Regions from separate parts of the Glutamicibacter sp. AOP12-B1-11 genome, predicted to be linked through region 1. Evidence: riboswitches for the same ligand, from Rfam matches in the RefSeq annotation. Region 1 holds a riboswitch; each other region holds the start of a gene.
The links. Region 1 has a riboswitch for S-adenosylmethionine ahead of ACT3UQ_RS15595 (O-acetylhomoserine aminocarboxypropyltransferase/cysteine synthase family protein). Riboswitches for the same ligand answer to the same signal wherever they lie in the genome.

Region 1 (3,924 bases):
ATGGATTCGTATAGACTCGCACTATGGTTCAGGGGACGAGTGGTTTGACACTGCAGCAGTTGCGCTATTTCATTGCGGTCGCCAGCGAGGGGTCGATCTCCGCGGCGGCTGACCTAATTTACGTCGCACAGCCGAGCATGTCGGCGGCGATGAAGGAGCTCGAAGCCCGCGTGGGACGCACCTTGCTGGTCCGCTCGGCCAGGGGAGTGACGCTCACCGCCGAGGGAGCAGAATTCCTTGGTTATGCCCGGCAGGTTCTGGAGCAGGTGGAGCTGCTTGAGCATCGCTACCTCGGGCGTCCCTCGGTCCGTCGCCTGCTCGGCGTCTCCACGCAGCACTATTCCTTCTCGGTGGATGCCTTTGTCAGGATGGTTCAGGCCAGCGGGGCCGAGGAATATCAATTCTCGCTGCGCGAGACCCGCACCGAACAGATCATCGAGGACGTGCGCACCCTGCGCAGCGACATCGGCATCCTCTATCGCAACGACTTCAACCGGAAGGTCATCGACAAGCTGCTGCGCGAGTCCCGGCTCGTATTCCACCCCCTGTTCCTCGCCGATCCGCACATCTTCATTTCGCGCAGCAACCCGCTGGCCTCCCGGGCGCGGGTGACGCTCGAGGACCTCGAAGACCTGCCGCGCTTGACCTTCGACCAGGGTGCGAACAACTCGTTCTACTTCGCCGAGGAAGTGCTCTCCACCAGCTCCAGCAAGCGCGAAATCCAGGTTTCGGACCGCGCGACCATCTTCAACCTGATGATCGGCCTGGGCGGGTACACCATCTCCACGGGCATCATCAGCGACGAGCTGGACCCGTCCATCGTCGCCATCCCGCTGGATGTCGATGAGCGCATCGAGATCGGCTGGATCGACCATGCAGCGATTCCGCTGACCGAGCAAGCGCGGCGCTATCTGGACGAGGTGCGCTCGGTCGTCTCAAGCTTCGGAGTTGAGGTCCTGGACTGAATCCCCGGCCCCCAAGACGTAACACCGTGTCATTTGGCGGACCGTCGGCGACATAATAGTTGCGCAAAACCCTGGTTCTTCAAGGATTCTGGCGGTTGCCGCGCGTCACAAAGGGACTGCGGGCCGGGCCCCATTACGGGACTGGCGCGGGATGTGAAGCCAGGTGCCCCTGTATGAAGCGCGGGCGTGGGCGTCGTTTGCGCCGCCGGATGCCGATGTCCAACCATGGAAGAACAACAACCCATCAAGAGCGACCGAGAGATCTGGCTCGTAGACGTCGCAGCAACCATCGGGAAACCGAAAGGTGCTAATGCCAGGAACGATGGAGCAGTTCCGAACGTGCCATAAGGCGCCATGCTTCGTACCGTTGTGGCCTCAGGGCGGCCGAGGGGCGGTACGACGCCGGGTGTTCGGTGCACTCTCTCGTGGATCAGAAACGAGAAGGAGCTATGAGCCAACGCCAAGGAACCGACGCGGTCCATGCAGGGTATCGTCCGAGCGGAGATTTCCGCCCGATGCTGCCGCCACTGCACAATTGCGCAGCGTACCAGTTCGAATCGCACGCAGAAGCGATCGAAAAATTCGCGTTGCGCCAGGCCGGCTTCACTTATTCACGCACCGGCAACCCCACCGTGGCCATCCTGGAACAGCGGGTGGCCGCCCTTGAAGGCGGAGCCCAAGCGGTAGCCACCGCCTCGGGGCAGTCGGCCGTTGCACTCTCGCTGCTTGCCCTGACCCAGGGTCCTAAGCACATCGTGGTTTCCTCCTCGCTGTACGGCGGCACCGTGGACCTGTTCACCGACACCTTTGCCGACTTCGGCATCCGGGTCAGCTTTGTCGACCAGGCCGACCCCGCAGCTTGGGCCGGGGCCATCGAAGAAGACACCCGGGCGTTCTTCCTGGAGTCCGTCTCCAACCCGCTGTGCACCGTGGCGGACCTGCCCGCCATCTCGGCGATCGGGCACGAGCACAACATTCCGGTGGTCGTCGACAATACGCTGGCCACCCCGCTGAATATTCGCCCGCTGGATTTTGGCGCCGACATTGTGGTGCACTCGGCCACCAAGGGACTAGCCGGACACGGCTCGGTGCTCGGCGGCGTGGTCGTGGATTCGGGGAAGTTCGATTTCTCGGATTCCACCCGCTGGCCGCAAATCGCCGCCCCGCGAGTGCGGCTGAACAATGCCTCGCTGCTTGAACGCCACGGATCGGCCGCCTACGCCATGCTGGTCCGCTCCAAATTCCTGCACGACCTGGGGCCGGCCTTGGCCCCGGCCAGCGCCCAAGGCATTCTGACCGGCATCGAAACCTTGCCGGTACGTGCCGCACACGTGCAGCGCAGCGTGAGCACCCTGATCCAGGAACTTGCAGATCACCCGGGCATTGCGGCCATCCACCACCCTTCGCTGCCGGCCCACCCGAGCCACGAGCTGGCCAAAAAGCTCACGCCCAAGGGCACCGGTTGCGTGCTGGCCATCGAACTGGCCCACCCCTCGCTGGTGTCCCCGGTGATCGACGGGCTGCAGCTGATTTCCCTGGCCGCAAATGTGGGCGATACCCGCACCATGGTCGCCCACCCGGCCACCATGACGCACTGCCGGCTCTCCGCGGAGCAACTTCTCGCCGCGGGCCTGAACACCTCCACCCTGCGCCTTTCGGTGGGGCTTGAAGACCCCGCCGATCTGCTCGCCGACCTCACCCAAGCGCTGGACAGCGCACTAAACCGGGCCCTGGCCCCGCAAACCCAAGGAGCATCATGAGCGGCTTCAACACCCTCGCCGTCCACGCCGGCCAGCATAAAGACCCGCACACCGGAGCCGTGGTCCCACCGATCTACCAAACCAGCACGTTCATCCAGGACGGAATCAACGTCTTGCGCTCCGGGCACGAATACTCCCGCGGCTCGAACCCGACCCGCGATGGCTTCGAAGCGCAGCTCACCGCCCTGGAAGGCGGAGCCGCGGGGTTCGCCTTCGCCTCGGGCATCGCCGCCGAAGACGCGCTGCTGCGTGCGGTGCTTGAACCGGGCGACCACATCATCCTGGGCGCCGACGGCTACGGCGGCACCAACCGGCTGATCTCCAAATTGCACAGCAAATGGGGCATCACCTCTTCCGCGGTGGATATCACCAACCTGGACTCGGTGCGCGCAGCGGTGCGCCCGAACACCGCGCTGCTTTGGGTGGAGACTCCCTCCAACCCGCTGCTGGGCATCGCCGATCTTGCCGGCTGGGCGGACATCGCCCGCGAGCACGGCGCCCTGCTGGTGGTGGACAACACCTTCGCCACTCCCTACCTGCAGCGGCCTTTGGACTTCGGGGCCCACGCGGTGGTCCACTCCACCACCAAGTACATCGGGGGACACTCGGATGTGCTCGGCGGGGCGGTGATCGTCGCCGATCACCTCTTCCGTGGCCAGCCGCTGGCCGAAGCCGTCGGCTTCCAGCAATTCGCCGGCGGCGCGGTGGCCGGCCCGCAGGATTCCTACCTGGCCGCACGCGGCCTGAAGACCTTGGGACTGCGCATGGAACGCCACTGCGCCTCCGCAGCTAAGCTGGCACGCTGGCTTGATGACCAGCCTGAGGTGACGCGGGTCTATTACCCCGGGTTGGAATCCCATCCCGGCCATGAGCTTGCGGCGCGCCAGCAGCGTGGTTTTGGCGGCATCGTCTCGTTGCAGCTCACCGACGAACCCGCCGCGCGCGCTTTCGCCGAATCCATGGAGTACTTCCAGCTCTCGGTTTCCCTGGGCGGGGTGGAATCCCTGGTCTGCTACCCGCGCGAAATGACCCATGCCTCGCTGATCGGCACCGAGCTGGAAATCCCGGCCAACCTGGTCCGCCTTTCGGTGGGCATCGAGGAACCCGAGGACCTCATCGCGGATCTTTCCCTCGGGTTGGCCGCCGCGCGTAACGTCGCCGGCCCGGCACGCACCACTTGTCCACAGCCGGCGAGGGAA
Region 2 (3,924 bases), on a different contig from region 1:
TGCGCGGAAGCTATCATCTGTACCAAGGGGCCGGACCGATGATCGGCAACTTCGCCATGGGTGTGGTCTTTGGCTGGCTCTATCATAAATACGGTCGCGTCATGCCCCTGGTCATCGCACATTTCCTGCTGGATGCCGTTGGTTTTGTAGGCTTCTTGCTCATCGGCCCGGCCATCGGCATTGGTGCCTGAGCACTTTCCAGATTCACGATGGCCCAATTTCGGAGTGCTTTTAGCAGGGGAGTGAAAATGCAGATTAGCGAGCTTCAGATGAATGGCCTTGCCGAGGTGGTCGCACTCTGGCAACGGGTGGAACTCACCCGGCCTTGGAATGATCCGCTGGCCGATGCGGAACAAGCGCTACGCAACGAGTCATCCACAATTCTTGTGGGGCACCGCGACGGAGCGCTGCTTGCCTCCGCGATGGTTGGTTTTGATGGTCACCGCGGGTGGCTGTACTACGTTGCGGTCCGTCCCGAGAGCCAGGGCCAAGGACTGGGCCAACAGATCGTTGGCGCGGCCACCGATTGGTTGCGCCGACGTTCGGTGCCCAAGGTGCAGCTGATGGTTCGCTCCGAGAACTCGCAGGTCATTCGATTCTACGAGCAGCAAGGCTACGAAACCCAAGACATTGTGGTTTTGGGCAAGCGGCTATAGGCAGAGCAGAGCCTTGCCAGTTTGAGCGCACAACTGGCATTAAAGAAGAGTAGGTGGGGGCGCCATTGCCCCCACCTACCTTCGTGCGTACCTTGTCTTACAGCACCACGGTACCGTTATCGGTTTCGAAAGTTACAGACAAGATGCCCGGGGTCCCGTTGGGTGCTTCATACTCCATGCTCACCGCACCGAGATTCACGTTTTCTGGCTGCCCCAGCCAATCAAGGACTCGGTCGCGTGAACCGGCAATGGCAATGCTCTGGATCTGGCCAGCGGGATCCAGCGCACGGGAAGGGTGCAAGTCTTCGGTGCCGGCGTCCCAGCGCAACAAGTATGGAACCTGCGGGTCCGCGATCAGACCCTTGATGCCAATCTGCTGCCAGGTGAGTTCGCGGCCGTCAGGGAACTTGCGGTTACCCGGAACCGATTTGCGTCCCAGGCGCTCTTCTGCGCTTGAGAGATCCTCAACTGAAACACACCATCCCATCCATCCGCCGCCCAGCTCGGAACGGGCACGGACCGCCTGCCCAAACGGTGCCTTGTCGCTAGCGGGGTGGTTCAGAACTTCAACTACTTCTAGGTATTGGTCATGCTTGAGCGGGAAAATTACATTGCGAGTTCCGAATCGCGGATGCACGCCTCCCTTGACGAATTCCAAGCCCAAAGCCTCGGAGATTCTTTCGGCGGTTGGCATGAGCCCGTCCGGGCCACATGCGTACGTAACGTGATCTAGCCTCATCATGTGCCCATCATGTCACTATGTGATTCAAGTCTCGACTTAGGCTACCCTAACTGGCAAACTGGCGATCGAACGCTCTGCATAAATTGCGTTATAAAAGTGCAATATGACCGATTGCGTCACTTTGAGCCACTTCATATTGCCAAGATCTTCGGTTGTCCGGCAGACTTGTGTCAGGTCATGAGTCCCAGTAACAAGCCCCGGCTTACTGGGCGGCAACCCTCCTCCGCGGTGGGGTGCCCCGGGTGAAGACCTGGCCCTCGGCACAAACTGTGTCTAGGACAAGCGCGGGTTACCCCCTGGAAAGTACCTCGACGAGGAGCTTCCTGTCGGTGTGTTTTTTAGTGGTGTACCCCCATAGTCAACAAGCTATATGGAGGAAACCATGAGTAACAACTGGTCATTTGAGACGCGTCAGATCCACTCCGGACAACAGCCCGACCCGGTTACCGGAGCGCGTGCCTTGCCGATCTATCAGACGTCTTCGTTCGTCTTCCCCAGCGCAGAGAGCGCGGCCGCGCGCTTCGCCTTGCAGGAGCTGGAGCCGATCTACACTCGCATTGGAAATCCAACCCAGGAAGCCGTCGAAAACCGCATTGCCGACCTCGAAGGCGGTGTCGGCGCACTGTTGCTCGCCTCCGGGCAGGCGGCCACCACCTTCGCCATCCTGAACCTGGCCCAGGCCGGCGACCACCTCGTTGCCAGCCCAAGCCTGTATGGTGGAACGCAGAACCTGTTCAAGCACACGTTGCGCAAGCTCGGCATCCAGGTCACCTTCGTGGCCGATCCGGATAACCTGGCGCAGTGGCGCGAGGCTGTGCAGCCAAATACCAAGGCGTTCTTCGGCGAGGTGGTCTCCAACCCGCGTCAGGACATCCTGGACATCGAGGGAATCTCGGAGATTGCCCACGAAGCCGGTGTTCCGTTGCTGGTGGACAACACCTTGGCCACCCCATACCTGATCCGTCCGATCGAGTGGGGCGCGGACATCGTCATCCATTCGGCCACCAAGTATCTCGGCGGGCACGGCACCGCCATTGCCGGCGTCATCGTGGATTCGGGGAAGTTCGACTTCGCCAAGGATCCGGAACGCTTCCCTGATTTCAACACCCCGGACGAGTCCTACAACGGTTTGGTGTTCGCCCGAGATCTGGGCGTCAACGGCATTCTCGGCGCAAACCTCGCCTACATCCTCAAGGCACGCGTGCAGTTGCTGCGCGACCTGGGCTCATCGGTGGCACCCTTCAACGCCTTCTTGATTGCCCAAGGGCTGGAAACCCTGTCGCTCCGCGTGGAACGCCACGTGCAGAATGCCAAGGAAGTCGCCGCCTGGCTTGAAGGCCATGAGCAAGTCGAGCTGGTCGCCTATGCCGGGTTGCCTTCCTCGCCATGGTTTGAGCGTGGCCAGAAATATGCGCCAAACGGTGTTGGGGCGGTCATCGCCTTTGACGTTGCCGGCGGCGCCGAAGCGGGCAAGGCATTCGTAGATGCCCTAGAACTCCATTCAAATGTGGCGAATATCGGCGACGTTCGCTCGCTGGTGATTCACCCCGCTTCGACCACCCATGCACAGCTGACCGAGGCGGAACGCCTGTCGGCCGGCGTGCGTCCGGGGCTCGTTCGGCTGAGCGTGGGGTTGGAGAACATCAAGGACATACTCGCTGACTTGCAACTTGGTTTTGCTGCGATCGCAGAGCCTGCTAACCAGGAATTGCAGGAAACCCTCTAGGCATGGCATCCATAGTGACTACCGAAGAGACTCTCGACTCGAAGAACCTCGCCGACGGACAGGACGGCATTTTGCGCCGCGCGTCCGTGGGGGAGTACACCTTCGAAACCGGTGGATACCTGCCGCGTATCGAGCTGGCCTATGAATCATGGGGGCAGCTGAACGCGGACGGGTCAAATGCGGTGCTGGTTATGCACGCGCTGACCGGTGATGCTCACGTATCGCAGGGAGATTCGCAGACCCCGGGCTGGTGGGAAGACTTTGTCGGCCCCGGGCTGACCGTTGATACAGACAATTACTTTGTCCTGGCCATCAACATCATTGGTGGTTGCAATGGATCCACCGGGCCCGGTTCGCTCGACGAACACGGCGAAGCCTGGGGCTCACGTTTCCCCTTCGTCACGATCAAAGACTCGGTGCGCCTTGAGGCACGCCTGGCCGACCTGCTCGGGGTGCACACCTGGCATACGGTCATCGGTGGTTCCATGGGTGGAGCGCGGGCCCTCGAATGGGCAGTCGAATTTCCGGAACGGGTCAAGAACGTGGTTGTCATGGCCTCCAGCGCGCAAGCTACGGCGGAGCAGATCGCATTTGCGCAGGTGCAGACCGAGGCGATTCGCCTCGATCCAAATTTTGCGCAAGGCGACTACTACGCCAACGGTGTGCGCCCGGATGCCGGCTTGGGCCTAGCCCGCCGACTGGCGCATATCACCTACCGCTCCGAAGTCGAGCTGGAGACGCGTTTCGCGCGCAAGCCGCAGCCCGGGGAACAGCCACTGGATACCTCGGAAGGTGCACGC
Region 3 (3,924 bases), on a different contig from region 1:
TCATGCCCCTCGCTTTCGAAGGCGACCCGAACCAGCCCCACCTCCGTGCAGGCCATAAGCAGCCGCCCGATGGGCGAATCCACTACCCGATAGGCGATATCGATCAACTGCTGCTCCCCCGCGCTACGCTCCAGGCGCGTATGGAGCTCGCGCAGCAGCTGCGCCTCGGATGAGGTCGGGTTGGAGTCTGGAGTTTGCGTGTTCATCGGTCGCCTCCTGGTAGTTGATCCTGCGACAGGTGGGTTCGCAGGTTCTTGATTCCGTCGGCTGAAGCACGCCGGGCAGCATCCGCGCTGCCGGAGAGAATCTCGGCGATTTGGGCATAGCCGAGCCCACCCAGATAACGGTAGGCCACGACCAGCCGCTGCTTTTGTGGCAGCAGCTTCACTGCCTGCCACAGCTCCATGTTTGCCACGTGGTCCTCCGCGCTGGTCTCGGACGATGCCCGAGTGGCTGGCTGGACCTCTGCTTGGCTGAGTTCTGGTTTGTGCCGGCGGAGCTCATCGACGGCCTTGCGATGGGCGATGCGCACCAGCCACGCCTGGACATTCGCCTCCTCATCCAGCTCCGGGTACGCCTTCAGCGCGGAGAGAAACGTTTCGGACCAGGCATCCTGCGCGCGGTGCTCATCGAGCAGGGCGCGGCAAACCCGAAGGACGCTCAGCCCGTGGGCCTGGACGATGCGTTCGAATGGCTGTTTCATGCTGCTCCTGGTTCGGTGCTTTCACCATGTAAACGTACCGCCGCGATGTTTTGTGAGATTTCGTGGGGATTTTTCTTCGAGAAAGATTCTCCGCGGCTGCCTAGCGGTGCTTAAGCAGTACCGGCCCGGTGCCGGATAATCACTGGGTGGCAAACGAGCCTAGCGGGCGTCCGCAAGATCGTGTTCCTGAACGAGTTCGGCGAGCCGGGCAAGGCTGACCGGAATGACTTCTCCATTTTCCACTCCCCGCTCGGCGCGGGTCCCGGCGAGCGCGTCGCGGGTGATGCGCATGGCGGCCCCATGGCTGACCACCAGCATGCGGCGGCCGGGGTTTGCCTGAATCAGTTCGGTCAAGGCGAGCAGCATCCGCTGCAGCACCAGTTCACGGCTCTCGGCTTGCCCCGCCAGCGCAGCCGCTTCCCGCTCGGTCACTTCGATCATGACCCGCCCTTCGAGCGGACCGAAGCCGCGTTCAACCGCGTGAGCAACCGGGGCACCGGTGTCGACGCCGAGTTCCGCGGCGATGAGCGCGGCGGTCTCCTGGGCGCGGGACAGCGGGGAGGCGAGCACCAGATCCCACCCCTCCCCCATGAGCGCTCGCCCGGCCGCGCGCGCCTGTTCGCGGCCGGTCTCGTTCAGCTCGATGTCCGTGCGGCCCTGGAGCCGACCCGCAAGATTCCAGTCGGTCTGCCCGTGTCGTACCAGTGCTAGCGCGGTGTCCATAATTCGAGCATATGGTAACCGCGGCGCCGCACCCGAATCAGTCTGCGCTTCAACCTTCGCAACCTTAGGACTCATTGTTGGGTCATCCCAGGACATATTGACAGACTATTACTTAACCATCCCGAGCGGCCGAGAGATCTGGTTTGATGACGCCGCAGCAACCTGCCACAGCCGGTGGATCAGGTGCTACCGCCAGAACCGATGGAGCTGCTTTCCACTGGACTCCAGGGGTTATGCGACATTGACCCGGGATTCCTGCCGAAGACCCAGTCGACAAGGAGTCGTAAGCCACCATGGCCGACCACAAGTTTGGATTCCGCACCCGCGCGCTACACGCAGGCGGCACCCCCGATGCCGAGCATGGCGCACGCGCCGTGCCGATCTACCAGAGCACCTCATTCGTCTTCAAAGACACCGATGATGCGGCGAACCTGTTCGCCCTGCAGAAATACGGCAACATCTATTCGCGCATCGGCAATCCGACCGTGGCGGCTTTCGAGGAGCGCATGGCCTCCCTCGAAGGGGGCATCGGCGCGGTAGCCACCGGCTCCGGCATGGCAGCCGAGTTCGTCACCTTCGCGGCGCTGGCACAGGCCGGAGACCACATCGTGGCCTCTTCCAAGCTCTACGGCGGCACCATCACCCAGCTGGACGTCTCCCTGCGCCGCTTCGGCATCAACACCACCTTCGTCGATTCCAACGAGGCGGCCGACTTTGAGGCTGCCATCCAGGAAAACACCAAGGCCGTCTACACCGAGATCGTGGCGAACCCCTCCGGCGACATTGCAGACCTGAAGGGCCTGGCCGAGGTGGCGCACCGGCACAACCTGCCGCTGGTGGTCGACTCCACGCTGACCCCGCCGTACCTGCTGCGCCCTATCGAGCACGGTGCGGACATCGTGATCCACTCGGCGACCAAGTTCATCGGCGGCCACGGCACCACCTTGGGTGGTGTGGTCATCGAGGCCGGCACCTTCAACTGGGGCAACGGCAAGTTCCCCACTATGACCGAACCGGTGCCGAGCTACGGCAACGTGTCCTGGTGGGATAACTTCGGCGAGTACGGCTTCCTGACCAAGCTGCGCAGCGAGCAGCTGCGCGACTTCGGTCCCTCCCTGCCGGCCCAGTCGGCCTTCCAGCTGCTGCAGGGTTTGGAGACGCTGCCGCAGCGCATGGACAACCACTTGGCCAACGCGAAGCAGATCGCCGCGTGGCTCGAAGCCGATGACCGCGTCGGCTATGTGAACTACGCGGGCCTGGAATCCCACCCACAGCATGAGCGGGCCACCGAATTGCTTCCCCTGGGCGTCGGCTCGGTCTTCAGCTTCGGCGTGAAGGGTGGGCGTGCGGCCGGCACCAAGTTCATCGAGGCGTTGCAGCTGGCCAGCCACCTGGCGAATATCGGCGATGCGCGCACCTTGGTGCTGCACCCGGGCTCCACCACGCACCAGCAGCTGAGCGCCGCGCAGATGATTGCCGCCGGCGTTCCGGAGGACCTGATCCGCTTGTCGGTTGGCCTGGAGGACGTCGAAGACATCATCTGGGACCTTGATCAGGCGCTGAGCGCCTCGCAGGCAGCCACCCCTGACGAACAGCTCGACACTCCCACCTATGACGGCGCCGCCTGCGCCGTGCCAGCCGCTTCGAAGGGAGCGAACTAATGAGCATCGAAGAACGCACCTGGCAGGCGCCCGGCGCGGCCGAACGCCTGCAGATCCTGCGCGATACAAAGGTCATCGCCATTGTTGGCGCCTCGAATAAGCCCTCGCGTGCGAGCTATTTCGTCGCCACCTACCTGCTGTCCTCCTCGAAGTACAAGGTGTACTTCATCAACCCGGTGCTCGACGAGATTCTGGGCCAGCCGGTCTACAAGTCGCTGGCGGATCTGCCGGAGACCCCGGATCTGGTTGAGGTCTTCCGAAAGCACGATGACCTTCCCGGCGTACTGGATGAGGCCGTGGCGGTGGGCGCGAAAACGCTGTGGCTGCAGCTTGGATCCTGGCATGAGGAAGTCGCCGCACGCGGCGAGGCGGCGGGCCTGAACGTGGTCATGGATCGCTGCGTCAAGATTGAGCACGCACGCTTCCACGGCGGCTTGCGCCTGGCCGGCTTCAACACCGGAGTCATTTCTTCCAAACGCCAGATCCTGGCGTAGCGCTCGGCTCAATACCTCGATCGGTGGGTTCCCTCTGCGGAGAGGACCCACCGATTTTTGTCTTTTGAACGGATAACCCCACGCAAGCAAAGATTAATCCACAATATTTTTGGATTTCATCTTGACTACCCCACGCAAACGGGCATAAAGTCATGGAAACACAGATTCGTGTGTTGTAGATCATGACTTCATGGAGGCGCAGATGTTTGCCGAGGAAAGACACCGGCTAATCACTGATCAGTTGGCGAATGCCGGGAAAGTAACCGTCGCTCAGCTGGCCCAGCGCTTCGAGATCACCGCCGAAACGGTCCGCCGCGATCTGGCCCAGATGGAATCAGAGAAC

Region 2: another riboswitch for S-adenosylmethionine. It lies ahead of ACT3UQ_RS04390 (bifunctional o-acetylhomoserine/o-acetylserine sulfhydrylase); the one in region 1 lies ahead of ACT3UQ_RS15595 (O-acetylhomoserine aminocarboxypropyltransferase/cysteine synthase family protein).
Region 3: another riboswitch for S-adenosylmethionine. It lies ahead of ACT3UQ_RS00800 (O-acetylhomoserine aminocarboxypropyltransferase/cysteine synthase family protein); the one in region 1 lies ahead of ACT3UQ_RS15595 (O-acetylhomoserine aminocarboxypropyltransferase/cysteine synthase family protein).

Annotation. Positions count from the first base shown of each region.
Region 1 is NZ_JBQSYL010000028.1:20,154-24,077, forward strand. Features, by position in the region: gene ACT3UQ_RS15590 (LysR family transcriptional regulator) at 24-965, shown strand; SAM riboswitch class I at 1,204-1,294, shown strand; gene ACT3UQ_RS15595 (O-acetylhomoserine aminocarboxypropyltransferase/cysteine synthase family protein) at 1,415-2,725, shown strand; gene ACT3UQ_RS15600 (cystathionine gamma-synthase) at 2,722-3,924, shown strand, end outside.
Region 2 is NZ_JBQSYL010000005.1:109,223-113,146, forward strand. Features, by position in the region: gene ACT3UQ_RS04375 (CPBP family intramembrane glutamic endopeptidase) at 1-191, shown strand, start outside; gene ACT3UQ_RS04380 (GNAT family acetyltransferase) at 249-656, shown strand; gene ACT3UQ_RS04385 (VOC family protein) at 754-1,398, opposite strand; SAM riboswitch class IV at 1,572-1,689, shown strand; gene ACT3UQ_RS04390 (bifunctional o-acetylhomoserine/o-acetylserine sulfhydrylase) at 1,781-3,124, shown strand; gene metX (homoserine O-acetyltransferase MetX) at 3,127-3,924, shown strand, end outside.
Region 3 is NZ_JBQSYL010000001.1:152,624-156,547, reverse strand. Features, by position in the region: gene ACT3UQ_RS00815 (methylated-DNA--[protein]-cysteine S-methyltransferase) at 1-206, opposite strand, end outside; gene ACT3UQ_RS00810 (RNA polymerase sigma factor) at 203-703, opposite strand; gene ACT3UQ_RS00805 (histidine phosphatase family protein) at 863-1,501, opposite strand; SAM riboswitch class I at 1,540-1,634, shown strand; gene ACT3UQ_RS00800 (O-acetylhomoserine aminocarboxypropyltransferase/cysteine synthase family protein) at 1,720-3,087, shown strand; gene ACT3UQ_RS00795 (CoA-binding protein) at 3,087-3,581, shown strand; gene ACT3UQ_RS00790 (DeoR/GlpR family DNA-binding transcription regulator) at 3,784-3,924, shown strand, end outside.